DNA from 3 places in the Bacillus sp. N1(2025) genome. Region 3 is predicted to be linked to each of the others. Evidence: riboswitches for the same ligand, from Rfam matches in the RefSeq annotation. Region 3 holds a riboswitch; each other region holds the start of a gene.
What was found. A riboswitch is a leader RNA that binds a small molecule or an ion and turns the genes downstream of it on or off. The one in region 3 is predicted to bind thiamine pyrophosphate.
Positions count from the first base shown of each region.

Region 1: another riboswitch for thiamine pyrophosphate. It lies ahead of thiC (phosphomethylpyrimidine synthase ThiC); the one in region 3 lies ahead of ACNFN4_RS10305 (ECF transporter S component).
Region 2: another riboswitch for thiamine pyrophosphate. It lies ahead of tenA (thiaminase II); the one in region 3 lies ahead of ACNFN4_RS10305 (ECF transporter S component).

Region 1 covers NZ_JBLTJB010000004.1:429,865-436,604, reverse strand. The annotation lists tRNA gene ACNFN4_RS12635 (tRNA-His) at 23-98, shown strand; tRNA gene ACNFN4_RS12630 (tRNA-Gln) at 108-179, shown strand; tRNA gene ACNFN4_RS12625 (tRNA-Gly) at 232-306, shown strand; tRNA gene ACNFN4_RS12620 (tRNA-Cys) at 313-383, shown strand; tRNA gene ACNFN4_RS12615 (tRNA-Leu) at 391-479, shown strand; tRNA gene ACNFN4_RS12610 (tRNA-Leu) at 725-806, shown strand; gene ACNFN4_RS12605 (Na+/H+ antiporter NhaC family protein) at 952-2,523, shown strand; gene ACNFN4_RS12600 (Type 1 glutamine amidotransferase-like domain-containing protein) at 2,608-3,306, shown strand; TPP riboswitch at 3,356-3,466, shown strand; gene thiC (phosphomethylpyrimidine synthase ThiC) at 3,588-5,360, shown strand; gene ACNFN4_RS12590 (FAD-binding protein) at 5,401-6,740, opposite strand, start outside.
Region 2 covers NZ_JBLTJB010000004.1:164,926-171,665, reverse strand. The annotation lists gene ACNFN4_RS11245 (NAD kinase) at 1-174, shown strand, start outside; gene ACNFN4_RS11240 (RluA family pseudouridine synthase) at 189-1,082, shown strand; gene prpE (bis(5'-nucleosyl)-tetraphosphatase PrpE) at 1,115-1,864, opposite strand; gene ACNFN4_RS11230 (monovalent cation:proton antiporter family protein) at 2,092-3,936, shown strand; TPP riboswitch at 3,990-4,098, shown strand; gene tenA (thiaminase II) at 4,186-4,893, shown strand; gene tenI (thiazole tautomerase TenI) at 4,871-5,488, shown strand; gene thiO (glycine oxidase ThiO) at 5,472-6,581, shown strand; gene thiS (sulfur carrier protein ThiS) at 6,578-6,740, shown strand, end outside.
Region 3 covers NZ_JBLTJB010000004.1:13,352-19,845, forward strand. The annotation lists gene ACNFN4_RS10295 (transcriptional regulator SplA domain-containing protein) at 81-218, opposite strand; gene ACNFN4_RS10300 (glycoside hydrolase family 18 protein) at 307-1,569, opposite strand; TPP riboswitch at 1,718-1,831, shown strand; gene ACNFN4_RS10305 (ECF transporter S component) at 2,011-2,610, shown strand; gene ACNFN4_RS10310 (ABC transporter ATP-binding protein) at 2,597-4,234, shown strand; gene ACNFN4_RS10315 (energy-coupling factor transporter transmembrane component T family protein) at 4,209-4,970, shown strand; gene ACNFN4_RS10320 (STAS domain-containing protein) at 5,016-5,849, opposite strand; gene ACNFN4_RS10325 (S8 family peptidase) at 6,069-6,494, shown strand, end outside.

The DNA of each region.
Region 1 (6,740 bases), 420 kb from region 3:
ATTTATTCATCTTCAGATTATGGCGGTTGTGGCGAAGTGGTTAACGCACCAGATTGTGGCTCTGGCACTCGTGGGTTCGATTCCCATCAATCGCCCCATTTTATCATTGGGCTATAGCCAAGCGGTAAGGCAACGGACTTTGACTCCGTCATGCGTTGGTTCGAATCCAGCTAGCCCAGTTGCATTTTTTAAAAACAACAGCATAAGATGTATTAAGTTCTTTTACATGTTGCGGAAGTAGTTCAGTGGTAGAACATCACCTTGCCAAGGTGGGGGTCGCGGGTTCGAATCCCGTCTTCCGCTCCAAATTACGGCGGCATAGCCAAGTGGTAAGGCAGAGGTCTGCAAAACCTTTATCCCCGGTTCGAATCCGGGTGTCGCCTTTCTATTGCCGGGGTGGTGGAATTGGCAGACACACAGGACTTAAAATCCTGCGGTAGGTGACTACCGTGCCGGTTCAAGTCCGGCCCTCGGCACCAATTTAACTTTGAACGAACTATGTTAAATTGGTCATCAGTTTTCACATTATAAAACATATATGAGAGTGATTTGCATATTGCAGATCACTTTTTTTATATAATAAAAACGTAATGACTATCAATATAAGTTTCTTGTTTGTATCGGATATACTGCATTACCATTTAAAAAACTTTGCTAAAACCGTTGACGGTTTATAAAATACATGTTATATTTATATACGTCGGTTGAACACGACGCATTACATGCCGGTGTGGCGGAATTGGCAGACGCGCACGACTCAAAATCGTGTTCCTTCTGGAGTGCCGGTTCGACCCCGGCCACCGGTATAAAAAGGCTTCTACAATATGTAGAAGCCTTTTTTGTTGTATGAAAATATCCTCCAAGGCTTGTGAAAACATGATACCTGCTGATTGTATAAATCCGCTTTTTTCAAAGATACTAACAAGAAGTTCTTTGAAAGAGGTGTTTTTAGTGGAAGGGACTTGGGCTTGTCTTATCCCATTTATTCTGGTCATTCCCATTTCAATCATTACAAAGCAAGTGCAGTCCGGTCTGTTTATCGGTTTGCTGGTCGGAAGCTATCTTTTGCATCCCAGCTTGCTTGGCGGGATTGAACATATGGTTCAATATGTAATCAGCAATATTGTCGTCACCAATAATATTAGAATCATTGTGTTTCTATATTCATTTGCCGGCCTTGTAGGGATTATAAAGCTGACCGGCGGGATAAAAGGATTCGTCCATTTGATCAGTAAAAAGGTTAAAACCAAAAAAGGTGCGATGCTGCTTGCATGGCTGTCGACATTTGGCACGTTCAGTGAACCGGACTTTCGCATCGTCACAATTGCACCGATCATGAAAGCGTTAAGCAAGCGTCTGGACCTGTCGAAACAGAAAATTGCGTATGCCATTGAGTTTACGGCAAACCCTGTAATTGCCTTGATTCCGATAGCAACGGCATTTGTCGGCTACATGGTTTCCATTATCGGACAGGCCCTTAAAACGTCAGGAATAGATCAGCCGGCTTATACGGTGTATGTGAAAAGTATTCCCTTCAATTTTTTCTCCATTGTGATTATATTAGTCGGAATTTATTACTGCTTTTTTAAGAAACAAAAAGCGGACGAAAGCTTAAAAAAAACAGAAAAGAGCGGACAAACTTCTGCTCGCAAACATAGCAAAAATACGGAACCGATTCCGCGGAACAGCGGTGTGTTGCTTTCAAAAGGCTCAGGTTCATTCAACATGGAAACAGGGACGATCTCAGATATTCACGGTGGACATACGGGAATGTTCGAAAGTGATGAGAATGCTGACCAGCAGGAGGAGCTGGATTCGGCGCACCGTGGTTATATTAAGGAAACACCGATTCGGCCTTGGAATTTAATCATTCCGATCGGTCTGTTTTTGCTATTAACACTCTTTCTCAGCTGGTGGGACGGTCATTCAAAAGCACAAGGGTTTTTGAATGCTTTTATCAAAAGTGATATGCTTGGCGTCATGTTAACCGCATTATTGGCAGCGGTTATTGCAGCATTTGCTCTTTTTATGTTTCAGCGTTTTCATGCAGGCGAGCTTGTTACCCATTTTATTAAGGGCGGAAACGAATTGGTCAACGTTATTATTATGTTATCGCTGATTTGGGCCGTAACAGCAGTATCTGAAGATCTGGGATTCTCGAAATATGTTACTTCTCATTTAACGTCATGGATCCCTCATATGTTTATTGCGCCGTCTCTTTTTATACTGGGGGCTGTTATATCCTATTTTATCGGGTCATCCTGGGGGACTTGGGGGCTATTAATGCCGCTCGGCGTAACGCTGGCGGTTCAGTCACATACCAGCTTATTATTAGCGATCGGGGCTGTGTTTGCGAGCGGAACATTTGGAGCGTTTGCTTCTCCTCTCAGTGATAATACGGTGACAACCTGTACGGTGTTGGGGATCGATGTTGTGAAGTATGCCCGTTCGAAGCTTGTTCCGGCGCTTATCGCCGCAGGGATCTCCGTTGTGTTATACGGTGCGTTTTCATTTTTCAGATAACAAATACTTTTTGAAGGCGTTATCCGAAAATGGGATAACGCCTTTTTATGAGCTGTTATACTAGAGAAAAAAAGAGGTGATGACGTGAAGCAGATTATTGCAATGGGCGGCGGAGGCTTTTCCATGGAGCCGGATCATCTTGTGCTGGATCAGTATATTTTAGAGCAGTCGGCGCGGTCAAAGCCGAAAGTTTGTTTTTTGCCGACGGCAAGCGGAGATTCGGAGAATTATATCGGCAGGTTTTATCAGGCCTTTCAAAAGCTGCGGTGTGAGCCGGATCACTTGTCGTTGTTTAAACCGCCGGGTTCTGATCTCAGATCCTTTCTCATGAAGAAAGATATTATATATGTCGGCGGCGGAAATACGCGCAATATGCTTGTCTTATGGAAAGAATGGGGGCTTGACCGTATTCTTCGTGTGGCTTGGGAAAACGGCATCATGTTGGCGGGTCTCAGCGCCGGGGCGATTTGCTGGTATGAAGAAGGGTTGACGGATTCAGCTGGAGGTTTGAGAGAGTTAAGAGCTTTAGGATTTTTGCCGGGCAGCTTTTGTCCGCATTATGACGGAGAAGCGGAGCGCCGGCCGGTGTATCACCGTCTGATTTCAGAAAAGAAACTCAGGGAGGGCTATGCCGCTGATGACGGCGCTGCGCTTCATTATAAAGACGGTCAGCTGATCCGGACTGTCTCTTCCCGGGAAACCGCAAAGGGTTATCGGGTTTTTAATACCGAAGAAGGCGTTCGGGAAACAGAGCTTATGACTGTCCCGTTATCTGAATTTTGATAATATGCTTTTTTTTGTACACAACTTATGTTACGATGAGAGCGAAATCAATAGTTACTGGGGGTGCCCGTCTGAGCGGGCTGAGAGAGAAGCGGCGGCTTCTTAACCCTTTGGACCTGATCTGGTTCGTACCAGCGTGGGGAAGTAAAGGTTTTATTATTGTTGAAGAAAACAATAATAGTTTCTTTCTGACTGCAAAACCGGGTTCTTCTTTGAACCCGGTTTTTTTGTGCTGGTGCTGAGCTTGGTTCTGTTATTCAAATGATAAAGGAGAGATTTGTATGCAAAATCAATCAGTACAGCAAGCGAACATTTCCATTATGTCGAGTTTTTCCGGCAGTAAAAAGGTTTATGCAGAAGGTTCTTCGCCCGATATACGAGTGCCGATGCGGGAAATCAGCCTGAGTGCGACTACGGGGGCATTCGGGGAAGAGGAGAATGCGCCGGTCCGTGTTTATGATACGAGCGGGCCGTATACAGACCCGGATGTACAAATTGATATTCATGAAGGGCTGGGGGCGCTCCGCACAAAGTGGATTACCGGGCGCGGAGATGTAGAAGAATATAACGGACGGACCGTGAAGCCTGAAGACAACGGTTATAAAAAAGAGGGCCGTGCCGCCGAATACCCCGGCCTACAGCGAAAACCGCTTCGGGCCAAGCCGGGGAAAAATGTAACACAATTGCATTATGCGAGAAAAGGCATCATTACGCCGGAAATGGAGTTTATCGCAATTCGCGAGCATGTGTCTCCCGAATTTGTCAGGGAAGAGGTGGCGAGCGGACGGGCGATTATTCCTTCTAATGTCAACCACCCGGAAAGCGAGCCGATGATTATCGGCCGGAATTTTCATGTGAAAATTAATGCAAATATCGGCAACTCGGCTGTTACATCTTCTATCGAAGAAGAAGTCGAAAAAATGACGTGGGCGATTCGCTGGGGCGCCGATACGATGATGGACTTATCCACGGGAAAAGACATTCATACGACGCGTGAATGGATTATCCGCAACTGTCCCGTGCCTGTGGGGGCGGTGCCGATTTATCAGGCGCTTGAAAAAGTAAATGGCATTGCCGAGGATTTAACGTGGGACATTTATCGTGACACATTGATTGAGCAGGCGGAGCAGGGCGTGGATTATTTCACCATCCATGCCGGCGTACTGCTTCGTTACGTCCCGTTAACGGCCAAACGCACGACGGGAATCGTATCCCGCGGCGGGGCGATTATGGCGCAATGGTGCCTGGCTCATCATCAGGAAAGCTTTCTGTACACGCATTTTGAAGAAATTTGTGAAATCATGAAGACCTATGATATCGCTTTTTCACTTGGTGACGGGCTTCGCCCCGGTTCGATTGCGGATGCCAATGATGAGGCGCAGTTTGCGGAATTGGAGACTCTCGGAGAATTGACGGAGATCGCGTGGAAGCACGATGTGCAAGTGATGATCGAAGGACCGGGTCATGTGCCGATGCATAAAATTAAGGAAAACATGGACAAGCAGCTGGAAATTTGTAAAGAGGCGCCTTTTTACACGCTCGGGCCATTAACGACGGATATCGCTCCGGGTTATGACCACATTACTTCAGCAATCGGCGCGGCGATGATCGGCTGGTACGGGACGGCGATGCTTTGCTATGTCACGCCGAAGGAGCATTTGGGGCTGCCGAATCGTGATGATGTAAGAGAAGGCGTCATTACGTACAAAATCGCGGCACATGCCGCAGACCTTGCTAAAGGGCATCCGGGTGCACAGATCCGTGACGATGCTCTGTCTAAGGCGCGGTTTGAATTCCGGTGGCGTGATCAATTTCATTTGTCGCTTGATCCTGAAAGAGCAATCGAATATCATGATGAAACGCTGCCGGCTGAAGGCGCAAAAACGGCTCACTTCTGTTCGATGTGCGGTCCGAAGTTCTGCAGCATGAGAATTTCTCAGGATATTCGTGATTATGCGAAGGAAAACGGACTTACTGAAGACGAGGCCGTCAATGAAGGGCTGAAAGAAAAAGCAAAAGAGTTTGCGGAGAAGGGAAGCCGCTTATATCAATAAAAGAAAAGATGAAGATGGAGTTTGCCCATCTTCATCTTTTTTAGAAAAACGGTGAACGGCGAAGCGGCGGAATGCTCTGTTCAAATCGGAATATATTTTCCGGATCGTATTTCGTTTTGACTTGACGGAGGCGGTGAACATTTTCTCCGTAATATGTTTGCAGCCAGTTTCTGATTTCTCTATCAGGCCAATTCACGTAATCTCCCATCGTTTCTCTTGATAGGGAGGTTCTCAGTCCTTCGATCCAGCGGACATTTTGTCTTTCTTCTTCAGCAGCTGTCCAAGTTGTAATATATTCTTGGGCAATGATTGCGTTGCGATAGTAGAATGCCGTTTGGTCCGGAGCGATCCGTCCGGCCGCCCCGCCGAGAGACTGCTGCCAGACACTGGCGTTTTCGTTCGGAGCGTGCTCTAAATAGCGCTTTAAAGTGGAAATCGCGCGTGAAGATAATGGTTTTTCAATAAAGGATCCTGACCGCTTCATCTTTTGCGGCTGATTGCCTCCCGGGCTGTTAAAAAAGGCTGCCGCTTTAATAAATGGCACTGTCTTGACCATGCCGCTTGCCGGTTTTCCCGCTTTCATTAACGGAGCCAGCAGTTCTTTCAGCTCATCCTTTGTCCCGGTAAATTGACCGAGCGCTTCTATGCGGTTTACTTCCTTAGGCCAAAACTGAATTGATGAGGTAAGCCGGTTGTCTGTAAATGGAGCCCAGCGCTGCCATGTGTTAAATACTTCCTCAAAATCATCCCAGCCCCAAGTGACAGAAAAAACAGACACGCACGAGATCGGCACGGCTTTAAACATCATGGATGTGACAATGCCGAAGTTGCCTCCCCCTCCGCCCTGAGACGCCCAAAATAGATCAGAGTGCTTTGAGCGGTTGACTGTGATCAAGTCAGCACCCGCTTTTTCGTCCGCTATGATCATTTCGAGCTGGAGGAGACGATCGCAAGTAAGTCCGGCTGTCCTTGTTAAATATCCGATTCCTCCCCCGAGCGTCAGCCCCGTGATTCCCACATTCGCAATGGTTCCCGCAGGAAGGGTCAAGCCGTACCGCCAGAGTGTCCGGTAGACTTCTCCCAATTCGGCTCCCGCTTCAATCGAGACCAGCCGCGTATCCTCATTTACTCTTATTTTCTTCATTTCACTGAGATCAATGACTAGTCCGTTATTTAACAGGGAAAAATTTTCGTAGCTGTGTCTTCCGCCTCTGATACGGAAAGGCACATTGTTCTCACGCGCCCATCTCAGCGCATTGAGGGCGTCATGTTTATTTTGACAAAACACAATGATGTCTGGATATCTTTGCAGGCTTAAATTGATATTGGTTCTTGCAGCATTATAGTCCGGGTCATCTTTTTTGACGATGCGACCGGTCA
Region 2 (6,740 bases), 150 kb from region 3:
AAACCGAGAAACGACGTCGACTTTCAAGTCACAATTGATCATTTAACCTTGCTGCATAAGGATGTCAAGTCCATTCTATGCCGTGTGGCAAATGAAAAAGTCAGATTTGCAAGATTCCGCCCTTTTCCGTTTTGGAAAAGGGTGCAGGACTCCTTTATCGGAAAAGGCGAATAGAAAGAGGAAACGGATTGGACAACTTTTTTATCCAAAAGAACATGACTGCTCGGGAAGCCGGCATGACGGTAAAAGAATATACGGCGCAGCTCGGCATTTCAAAGCGGCTACTCGCTGACATTAAATTCGGCGGGGGAGACCTGCTTGTGAACGGAGAGCATGTAACCGTCCGCACCGTGTTAGCGGACGGAGACGTGCTTAAGATTGAATTTCCGAAGGAGCATGTGAGTGAAACGCTTTTGCCTGAGCCGGTTCCGCTTGATATTCTTTATGAAGATGACCATGTGCTTGTGGTCAATAAACAGCCGTATGTCTCCTCAATTCCATCAAGAGAACATCCGTCGGGAAGCATCGCTAACGGAGTGATCAGCCACTACCGGAAAAGCGGCGTGCCATCAACGGTTCATCTTGTCACCCGCCTTGACAGGGATACATCGGGGGCGATGCTGATCGCCAAACATCGGCTTTCCCATTCTCTTTTGTCAGCAGCGCAGAAGAAGGGGCTTGTCAGCAGGCGGTATCTCGCTGTCGTACACGGCATCATGCCGCAGAAGGAAGGAACGGTGGACGCGCCCATCGGAAGAAAACACGACAGTATTATTGAGCGGATGGTAACGCCGGAGGGACAACGAGCGGTGACGCATTTTCAAACGGAAAAAGCGGGACATGCGTTTACGCTTGCAGCCCTGCGGCTGGAAACGGGGCGGACGCATCAAATCCGGGTGCACATGAGCTACCTCGGCCACCCGTTAGTCGGCGATACACTGTACGGCGGAAAAAATGAGGGAATTGCGCGGCAGGCTCTTCACAGTGAGCGGCTTTCATTCGTACACCCCATGACCGGAGAAAAGCTCGTTTTTCACGCTCCGGTGCCTGACGATATGAGAACATTAATTGAACACATGTAAAGCCCGAACCGTGTGCCGGTTTCGGGCTTTTTTCATGCCTGCCTGCCGTGATCCTCGCGAAATCGTGAAGCATCATACGGCATTGAGCTTTCCACAGAGACGGTTTCGTGCTCGGGAAAACGAAAGCCTGTCAGTTGATTGCCGAAGACGCAGCCTGTATCAATGTTGATCGTACGGTTGACGATCCGGGGGCGTTTTACCGGGGTATGGCCGTAAACAATCCATGCCTTGCCTTCGTAAGCGGCGGCCCAGTCTCTTCTGACGGGTCTGCCGTCGGGATACGTTTCACCCGTGATATCGCCGTACAGAACAAATTCTTTTACCTTACGCGAGTATTTACCGATATCGTCAGCTTTTATGCCGGCGTGGGCGACAACGAGATCGCCATTATGTAAAATGTCATAAAGCGGCGCTGACTCATATAATCGGATGAATTGTCTGGAGACTTCCGTTCTGTCGGCGGGAGACAGCTCTTTCAGTTCGGCTGCCGTCGTTTCCAGTCCGTGCATCACTTTTACGGGGTTTCCTTTTAAGTAACGATACAGTTTGTTGCAATGATTTCCCGGGACATAACGGACGGCTCCTTTTTCATATGCTTTTGCCACAAAACGCATCACTTCTACGGATTTTGGGCCTCTGTCCGTTAAATCCCCCGCAAAGACAAGCGTCCTGCCTTCAGAATGAACGGGCGTTCCGTCTTTCACTTCATATCCGAGCTTTTGCATTAACGCGATCATTTCGTCATAACATCCGTGTATATCGCTGATGATGTCATAAGCCATTCGTGTCAGCCTCCTTATTAACGGTTTTTTATTTATTATGGGGCTAATTCCTATACCTAATTACGCTGTTTTTGCACAAATTAAAAAAGAATTAAAGAAATAAAGCCTTATCACTTTTTTTTCGCGGTCAGCCTTGTTAGAATATGCGTTATGTTTTTAAAAAAAAGTAAGGTTTCGCCCGCTTAAAGCGGGCTTTTATAACCCTTGTTTTAAGGAGGTATTTACGAATGGAACACACATCAGTCGCATCTTTAGTCGTCGTTCTGATCGTCGCTTTTTTGACGCCGCTCCTTTTACATCGGTTTAAGCTCAGCATCCCCGTCGTCGTCGCGGAGATCATCATGGGGCTTATTATCGGAAAAAGCGGCCTGAATCTTGTCGTTCAGGGAGACACGTGGCTGGAGACGCTGTCTGTTCTCGGCTTTATCTTTTTAATGTTTTTAAGCGGCTTGGAAATTGATTTTTCTTCATTTGAGAAAGGGAAGAAAAAACAATTCCTTCCGAATGGCAAGGAAGCGCCCAACACGTTTTCTGCCGCACTGATTATCTTTTTCGGCATCTTTATTTTATCATTGCTGCTGTCCTATGCCTTTGTATTAGCCGGTTTTATACAAAACGCATTTTTAATGACGCTTATTATTTCGACGATATCACTCGGCGTGGTGGTCCCGACTTTAAAGGAAGAACGGATCATGAACTCCAATATCGGCCAGATCATCCTGCTTGTTGCCGTTATTGCGGACTTGGCTACGATGATTCTGCTCGCTTTCTTCTCTTCTCTTTACGGAGAAGACAGCGGAAATATGTGGCTTCTGTTGATTCTCTTTGCCGCGGGGGTCGTGCTGTATTTCTTCGGCAGGATCTTTAAACACCGCTCATTTGTGCAGTCGATGTCTAAAGGCACCGTGCAGATCGGCACGAGAGCCATTTTCACACTGATTATCGTGCTTGTCGCTTTATCGGAATCTCTCGGGGCGGAAAATATTCTCGGCGCGTTTTTGGCAGGCGTTCTGGTATCGCTACTGTCTCCGAATAAAGAAATGGTGGAACAGCTGGATTCATTCGGATACGGGTTTTTAATTCCGATCTTTTTCGTCATGGTCGGGGTGAAATTGGACATTTGGACGCTTTTCCAAGATCCGAAAACAGTAACGATGATTCCGCTGCTTCTGCTTGCGCTGTTTATCAGCAAAATGTTCCCGGTGTTTTACTTAAAGAAATGGTATGACAAAAGAACCGTGTTTGCTTCGGGCTTTTTGCTGACGTCCACGCTGTCGCTTGTTATCGCGGCGGCTACGATCGGAGAAAGGCTCCACATTATCAGCGCCAATATGTCCGGCGCGCTGACTTTAGTTGCGGTTATTGCCAGTATCATCACGCCGATCGGCTTTAAGAAATTATACAAACGGCAAAGTGCGCCGCAGGAAAAAAAGCGCATTACATTTATCGGCGCCAACCAAATGACACTTCCGGTTACGCTGGAATTGCCTGAGGAGGAATATGAAGTACGGGTCGTCCATGTGTATCAGGAAAATGCCGGGGAAACGCTTGCGGAATCCGTTTTTTCGGTTGACACGATTTCTGATTACGAGCCCGGCACGCTTGAGTCGCACGGTATTTTCAAAACGGATATTCTTGTCGTGGCGACTGGAAATGAAGATGTGAACGCCGAAATCGCCTTAATAGCGAAAGAGAAAGGGACTGAGCGTATCATCGCAAGCGTCGGCTCGGTTGAGCATGAAACAAAACTGAAAGAAGAGGGCATCAGTATTTTTTCTATCCTTCTGTCTACAAAGACGCTCTTGCGCGCATTAATTGAGGCGCCGGGCGTGATGAGCCTCCTGACGAATGAGGAGTCTTCGTTATATCAGATCAATCTGGAAAACCCGGCGTATAACGGCATCATTCTGCGGGAATTTCCGCTGATGGGCGATGTGATTTTCGTCCGGATTTTCAGAGGTGTGGACAGCATCGTTCCGCACGGAGACACGCGGCTGAAAACAGGAGACCGCCTCATCGTCACGGGCTCGCGCAACTACGTGTCGGAACTGAGAAAAATTCTTGAAGCTTGACCAAATTGCAATTCGTGATAATATAGAAGGCATAACAAATAAATCATTAATCGTATGACCACTAGGGGTGTCCTTCATAAGGGCTGAGATAAAAGTGAGACTTTTAGACCCTCATAACTTGAACAGGTTCAGACCTGCGTAGGGAAGTGGAGCGGTATTTTTTTGGGGTTCCTTTTATCCATTTAAATTCCAAACCACTTTTCCGATGCGGGAAAGTGGTTTTTTTATTTTAACAGGGGGGAAGACATGATGACATTTTCTGAAGAATGCAGACAGGCGGCTGCCGAATGGTGGGACGGAAGTTTTGTTCATCCGTTTGTAACGGGAATCGGTGACGGAAGCCTGCCGATAGACCGTTTCAGTTATTACGTGCTGCAAGATTCCTACTATTTGACGCATTTTGCAAAAGTTCAGGCGTTCGGCGCCGCATATGCCGAAGACTTGTTTACGACGGGCAGGATGGCGGGCCACGCTCAAGGGACATATGAAGCGGAAATGGCGCTGCACCGCGAGTTTACGGAGCTTTTAGGGATTACGGAAGAAGAGCGTGCGGCATTTAAACCGGCACCGACCGCCTATTCTTATACGTCTCATATGTACAGATCGGTGATGAGCGGCAATTTTGGAGAAATATTAGCTGCGCTTCTGCCCTGTTATTGGCTTTATTATGAAGTCGGCGAACACTTAAAAGAGTGCAAACCGGAGCATCCGATTTATGAAAAATGGATCGGTACATACGGCGGAGACTGGTTCAGACAGCAAGTCGAAGAACAAATCAGCCGTTTCGACGAGATTGCTGAAAACAGCACAGAGGACATCCGCGCGAAAATGAAAGAGAATTTTGTGATTTCAAGCTATTATGAATATCAATTTTGGGGAATGGCCTATCAAAAAGAAGGCTGGTCCGAGAAGGGCGGAAAAGAGGTGGAATCCTTTGGAGCTGCACGCGGTAACTGATAATCGCAAACCCGTTGCCGAGCTGGCCGAGGATATTCTTTCGATTCAGCGCGAAGTAAGCTTTATCCATATCCGTGAGCGGGATAAAACAGCGGGAGAGATCATGCAGCTTTTGTCCCTTTTGAAAAAGGGCGGTGCGGATAAGGACAAATTGATCATCAATGACAGGGCGGATATCGCGCTTTTTGCCAACATACACCGTGTTCAGCTTCCGTCCCGCAGCTTTTCCGTAAAGCAGGTGCGAAGCAGATTTCCACATCTTCATATCGGGCGTTCGGTTCATTCGCTGAAAGAAGCTATCCAAGCTGAAAAGGAAGATGCGGATTATGTGGTGTTCGGCCATGTATTTGAAACCGAATGTAAACAAGGACTTGAAGCAAGAGGCATCAGCCTGCTTTCAGAGATCAAACGCACGCTTTCCATCCCCGTCATCGCAATCGGCGGAATGACACTGCAGACGATCGGACACACAAAGCAGGCGAAACCGGACGGAATTGCCGTCATGTCAGGTATTTTCTCAGCTGAAAATCCTGAGGAAGCGGCAAAACGGTATGCACGCGCGGTAAGGGAGGCCGATTATGAAGAAGCACTATGATACAGCGGTGATCGGCGGCGGAATTATCGGGTGCGCCATTTCTTATGAGCTGGCGAAGACGCAGCAGAACGTTGTCTTGTTTGAAGCCGGAGAAGTCGGCCGAAAAACGACAAGCGCTGCCGCGGGAATGCTGGGCGCTCATGCGGAATGTGAAAATCGGGATGCGTTTTTTGATTTTGCCATGCACAGTCAAAGGCTGTATGAAGCGGCGGGGCAAGAGCTTGAGGAAGCTTGCGGCATTGACATCAGGCGCCATAACGGCGGAATGCTTAAACTGGCGTATACCGAAGAAGATATCGCCCGTCTACGGAAGATGGATGATCTGCCTTCCGTCACCTGGCTTTCAGCGGAAGATGCCCTTGAAAAAGAGCCTTACGCTTCAAAAGACATTCTCGGCGCAAGTTTTATAAAAGACGATGTCCATGTCGAACCGTACTATGTCTGCAAAGCGTATGCAAAAGGAGCGCGGCGCTATGGCGCTGACATATATGAGCATACACAAGTCACCTCCGTAAAACGGGTGAACGGAGAATATTGCATCACAACATCCGGCGGGGATGTCTATGCTGACAAAGTCGCAGTTGCAAGCGGTGTATGGAGCGGCCGGTTTTTCAGCCAGCTCGGCTTGGGACAGCCTTTTTTTCCTGTGAAAGGAGAATGCCTTTCCGTGTGGAATGACGATATCCCGCTGACCAAAACCCTTTACCATGATCATTGTTATGTCGTCCCGAGAAAAAGCGGCCGGCTTGTCATCGGCGCCACGATGAAACAGGGCGACTGGAGCGATACGCCTGACATCGGAGGAATTGAGGCCGTCATTGCAAAAGCGAAAACAATGCTTCCCGCCATCGAACATATGAAAATAGACCGGTTTTGGGCGGGTCTCAGGCCGGGAACTAGAGACGGAAAGCCGTTTATCGGGCGGCATCCTGAAGACAGCGGCATCATCTTCGCCGCCGGCCATTTTCGGAACGGCATCCTGTTGGCGCCGGCAACGGCTGAAATGGTGCGGGATATGATCCTGGAAAGACAGATTAAACAGGAATGGGAAGAAGCGTTTCGAATTGATCGCAAGGAGGCTGTTCATATATGATCCTTCAGCTGAACGGAAAACAAATTGATTGGAATCGAAATGAGGGGACGGTTCAGGATTTGCTTGAATCGTACCAGCTTGATCAAAGAATCGTAGTTGTGGAGAGAAATAAAGAAATCATTGAAAAAAAGAATTATGAAAATACAAGTTTGTGTGACC
Region 3 (6,494 bases):
AAAAAAAAGGAATGTGTCAACCTTAAATTTGTGATTTCAGCACATGCCTATAAAATAAACGGAATAAAGGCATAAAGCCCTTATTCCGGCAAATCGCTTTCATCCTCTTCTGAAAGGAAATGATAGGATTCATGCAGCATGAGCGCGTACTCCCCTTCTTTTGTCGGATGCGGTACATACTCAGCCTCGTTGATATACTGCTCTTCCCTTTTCTTCATATGACAGACCTCCTGTTCAATTTTAGATTGTCCAAAAGAAGACCCGTTATCATAGGAAAAAAAATCACTTGCGGAGGGGGACATGCAGCTATATTTTTCGGATCGTGAAAAAGTTCCTAAGCAGCCACGGGCCCGGTTTGAAACCGAGCGTTAATTGCCACGCGCCGATCGCCTGCAGTCCGAACTCCCGAACGAGAACCATTTTTTCACTCATGCTCCGCACATCCTCAAACCACACTTCATGCGTTCTTCCATTTTCATCAGTATACCGGAAGTAAGGGGAACGCTCCTGCTGGGAATAACGGATCACTGATTGATGCTTCATGGCCGTTTCCATGGCGCGCTGATTGGAGATGGCGGATCCGATCGTTCCGGGACGGTACGGAATCACCCAATCATACCCGTACAGCGGAACACCGAGAATCACTTTTCTTCTCGGCACCCTGCTGATGGCAAAATTGATCGTTTGCCTGACCTCTGTCAAAGGCGCCACGGGTCCCGGCTCACTGCCGGCGTGGTGCCAGTCGTACGCCATAATGAACATATAATCGACGACGGCTCCGATTCCGCCGTAATCATATCCCCTCAGCCACGGCACTGCATCACTTGTTTTCGCCGGAACCGATATCGTTAACGCGAGCTGATGCTCTGAAAGCCGGGTTTTTAACTGCCGGAGAAATCCTGTGAAGAGGTCCCTGTCAGCTTCTCTGACCCGTTCAAAATCGATATTTACACCGCCGTATCCCTTTCTTACGGTTAAGGAGACGATATTGTTGACGAGATTCGTTCGTGCCGTCGGATTTTGCAGCACTTGATGGGCTAATTCCGGACTGAATCCCCCTTCTGTCAAATTTGTAATAACGGCAAGCGGGCGCACTCTGTTCTGCCATGTGGTTTCTATTGCGGTTCTGTCGTTTAAATCGTTAATGATATCTCCGTTCGGGCCAAAATGATATTCAAACAAAGAAATCGCCGAAGAATACGGCGCAAAATCATTAATTAACTCTCTATCCGCTTCAGGCGTCCGAATGACATAAAATTGCAGGGTTCCCGCAAGATAGTTAGAGATATCAGGGATCTTCACTTTCATACCCGCCCGCAGCCGGTTCGGCGGAATATCCGGGTTTGCCTGCATCAGCTGCATCTGCGGCACATAAGCCTTACCTGCGATAACGGCATACGTATCATTCGGCTGAACCGTATATTCATTAAGAGGGATTAAAAGCGCCTGCCCCGGAACGATATTCGTTTCCTCAAGCCCGTTGACGCTTCTGATGCTGTCAACAGGGTATCCGTACTTTCTGCTGATGGAAAATAACGAGTCGCCAGACTGCACTGTATGAACAAACATAGATGTCCTCCGTTTCCTTTTGATCAAAAGGGCTCTTCTTATCTTTATGAATGATCATCCGGTCCGATTCCAAACTCTGTTTGGAGAAAGGCTGTTTACAAATCAGACATGATCAACTATGATGATGTCATCATAAAAAACTGTATAGGAAACGCACTAGGGGTGCTGTTATCGGCTGAGATAAAACATGCGGCAGGCGTGTTTTGATCCCTTATAACCCGATCTGGATAATACCAGCGTGGGGAAGTGCAGATTGACCGGAGCGCAGGGTTTTTCCCCATGCGTTTTCGTTCTGCTGCTGCATATTCCCTCGGATATGCAGTTTTTTATTTTTCATTAAAAAACGGGGGAGGACACCGCAATATGAAACTGAATATAAACCGCCTGTAAAATCATCTCTTTCATACATACGACTATCCGATAAGAAAGCAGGAGATCACAATGAAAAATTGGAAAATGAGAGAAATTGTCGTCATGTCCGTCATCAGTGTTGTATTTGCTGTCATTTATTTAGTATCAACTCATGCAAGCAATATAGCGGCAGGGTTTTTCGGCCGAATGAGCTACGAACCGATTTACGGTATCTGGTTTATCGTCTCGGTAATTGCCGCGTACATTATTCAAAAACCGGGAGCGGCTCTTGTTTCTGAAATCATCGCCGCGTTTGTGGAGTGCTTACTCGGAAATCCGTCAGGGCCGATGGTGATTCTGATCGGGATCGCACAGGGAATCGGTGCGGAAGCGGTCTTTTTTGCGACACGCTGGCGGATTTATACCCTGCCCATGCTTCTTTTATCCGGTATGGGATCTTCTGTGACGAGCTTCATTTATGACTTGTTCGTTTCCGGATACTCTGTTTTGAATCCGGGTTTATTAGCCGTCATGCTTCTTGTCCGTCTGATCTCAGGTGCGCTTCTTGCCGGCCTTCTCGGCAAAGCAATCAGTGATGCGCTGGCTTACACAGGGGTGCTGAACGGCATGGCGCTCGGAAAACAATTCAAGAAGAAAAAGAAACAGGTGAACCAAGATGCAGGCATCTGAGCCCCTTCTATCGGCCGGCTGTCTTACCTTTTCTTATGATCAGGATGAAAAGCCGATTCTTCAAAACGTGTCCTTTCAGCTCCGCAAAGGAGAGCGGGCTTTATTGCTCGGGCCGAGCGGATGCGGCAAAAGCTCGCTCGCTCTTTGTTTAAACGGTCTGTACCCGGAAGCATGCGATGGGGTTCAATCGGGCACCGTTTCTTTATACGGAACACCTCTTTCACACCTGACAGAACCCGCCGCCAGATCCATCGGCGTCGTGTTTCAAGATCCGGACCAGCAGTTTTGCATGCTGACGGTTGAAGATGAAATCGCCTTCGGCTTGGAAAATTTGCAATATACAAAAGAAGATATGGACGCAATCATCAATGACGTTTTAGAAAAATTAGAGATCACTCATCTGAAAACGCGAACGATCGCTTCGCTGTCAGGCGGTTCAAAACAAAAAGTGGCGCTTGCCTGTATCATTGCGATGGAACCGGAACTCATTATTTTGGACGAACCGACGGCACAGCTTGATCCATATTCCGCACGTGAATTAGTGCGGCTGATCAAAGATCTACAAGCAAAAAAAGGCTTCGGCCTTCTCGTTATCGAACATCAGCTTGATCATTGGGCGCCGTGGATGGACAGGACGATTGTCCTTGACGAAACGGGTCAGAAGGTGATGGACGGAGAGACGGACGTTATCTTTGAAACAAAGATTGAAGAGCTGATGCAGCTCGGCATTCCGATTCCGCGTGTGATCTCATTGCAGGAGCACGTCAGCATTCCTTTTACATTGTGTAAAGAAAAGCTGTTTCACGAACCTGTACCATCTCTGCCCGAACCCCGGCCCGCCGCGCTTTCGGCAGAAGACGCGCTGAGCGTTCACGAGCTGTCATTCTCAAGAGGAGCAGACGTCATTTTTCAGGATGTGAGCTTTTCCGTAAAAAAAGGTTCAATCACCGCGATTGCCGGCCCTAACGGAACAGGAAAATCCACGCTCCTTTCTGCCGCGGCCAAGCTCATCCGTCCGCTGAGCGGAGACATCAAAATAGACGGCAGACCGATTGATTCCTATTCTGAAAAAGAGCTGCGGCGGCTGACCGGATATGTTTTCCAAAATCCTGAACACCAGTTTGTCACAGATTCCGTCATTCAAGAGCTGATGTTCGGTTTTGAAAGCAGCAGACCCGCAAAGGAGAAAGCTCTTCAGCTGTTAACCCGATTCGGCCTGAGACGCCATGCCTCACAGCATCCGTTTTCTTTAAGCCAAGGACAAAAACGCCGGCTCAGTGTCGCGACAATGCTTATGCACAATGTGAACGTTTTGATGCTTGATGAACCGACTTTCGGACAGGATGCCAAAACGGCGCGGGAGTGTATGCAAATGCTCCGTGAGATTCAAAAGGAAGGAACGGCTGTTTTGATGGTGACACACGATATGGAACTCGTCTCAGATTATGCCGACACGATCCTTGTGCTCTGCGGCACGAAACTGGTATTCCGGGGAACTCCCGACGCTTTATTTTCTGATAACACCGGGATCGCCGAGCAGGCGCATTTGGCTTTGCCGCTGCGGTATGAATGGATGAAACACGACAGGAGGCGGAGAAATGAACTTGCGGCTGGAGGCTGTTAACCCGTCAATAAAGGCGGCGGCTGTATTGTTATGCGTCATTATGCTGTCGTTTATTTATAATCCGTACACCCCTGCTTTGTTTTATATCATCATTGCGGGAGGCGTCCTCTCGGCGGGGCGTGTGCCGCTGAAAAAATGGCTGCTGTTCACGATTCCGTTTGTCATTCTGGCCTTCGGTTCTTTATGGACAGCCGCCGTATTCGGAAACGTCCCGACAACCGGAAGCAACCTGCTGTTTAAGCTCGGGCCGATTGCCGTCAACAGTGATAACGCGGCGCTCGGGATTTCTATCGCGTTTCGTATTTTATGTTTTTCCGCTTTGTCGATGATGTTTCTTTTCACAACCGATCCGATTCTGTTCATGCTCAGTCTGATTCAGCAGTGTAAGCTGCCGCCCAAGCTTGCATACGGCGTTATCGCGGGGTTCCGGTTTCTCCCTCTTCTGAAAGATGAAATCCTGATCATCCGGCAGGCGCACAGAATCAGGGGCGCGGCGTCTGATTCAGGGCTGAAAGGAAAGCTCTCCGCCTTCAGGCGCTTCACCATTCCGCTATTGGCAGGCGCAATCAGAAAGGCGGAACGCACGGCGATCGCGATGGAATCTAAAGGCTTTACGGGGAGCCGAAACCGCACGTTTTACAGAACTGTTACCGTGCGCCGCGCCGACTGGTGTTTTTTCCTGCTCGTGCTTCTGTTATTCGGCGCAAGCTGGCTCATTTCATTGTTGTTTGTATAAAAACAGGCCGCCGGAGTGATTCGGCAGCCTGTTTTGTTATGTATGTTATTGATGATAATTGAGAGCCTGAGCGAGATTGGACTTGATCGTAATATCTGAGAAATTAATGCCGAGCTGTACGGCGGTTTGAGCGATTTCCGGCCTGATTCCGGATAAAGTGGACGTGACGCCGATCAATTTCAGCGCCTCAATTAATTTAAAAATCTGATGCGCCACCATCGTATCGACAACCACTACACCCGATAGGTCAATAAACAGATGTTCAATCAGCCGTTTGGCACATGTGCTCAGCGTATTTTCAAGAATGAATTTGGCGCGCTCCGTGTCAATATCGCCGACAAGCGGCAGCAGCGCCGTCCGTTTGCTCAGCGTGATAACCGGAGAGCTTAACTCCAAAATCATTTCTCTTTGCGCGTTCAGCTGCATTTTCGAGTTATGCTCGGCATGATCGACAAACGTGTAAATCGTAAAATCAAATACTCGTACAATTAAATTCTCCCATTTCTTCCTTTCTCCCTCTGCAAACGAAGATTCATGTTTATCGGCAAACGCATCATAATAACTGATGTATAGCCTCCGGTTTCTCATGAATTCACGGACCACATACTGGACGGGTGTATCCAGATGCTTCTGGTCTTTCGCGAGCTCAATCACCCACTGCTCGAACTCTTCTAAAAATTCTTTTTCCGGCATGATATACATTTTATTAATATGCCGGTAAAATTCTTTATCCTGCTCCGTCAGTTCTTCTGTGATGACAGGATTTGCCAAAGAATAAACCGAATTCGGGTCCGAATCTTCCATCGTTTCGATCCACTCTTCCGCAATTTGATCCGCTTGTTCTGTAAAATAGTCGTATAATGCTTCATTTATCTTCATATCTCTTCTCCTTTCCCATTTCCAATTATAGCGTCAGCGGGTCATGAATGAAAATAAAAGCTGTTAAACTATCCATTTATTTGAAATTTTTTAGTGCAATAGATTACGCCTTTTTTATGAAAATGCTTCAAATGACTCTTTCCGACCGGCATGCTCTGCCATAAAATAGTAGCAACACCCTTGTATCCACTCGCAAGCATAAAAAAGGAGGGCTTTTTTATGAATGGTGAAATGCATTTGATTCCTTATGTCACGGATGAACAGATCATGGATGTGAACGAGCTTCCAGAGGGTATTAAAGTGATTAAGGCGCCAGAGTTGTGGGCAAAAGGGTTTAAAGGCAAGGATATTAAAATCGCGGTGCTTGACACAGGCTGCGACATCAATCATCCTGATTTGAAAGACCGGATTGTCGGCGGGAAAAACTTCACCGATGATGACGGAGGCAAAGAAGACGCGATTTCCGATTATAACGGACACGGGACACACGTTTCCGGAACGATTGCCGCCAATGATTCAAACGGCGGAATTTCGGGTGTCGCGCCGGAAGCAAGCCTCTTAATTGTTAAAGTTCTCGGCGGTCAAAACGGCAGCGGCAAATACGAATGGATCATTAACGGCATCAACTACGCCGTTGAACAAAAG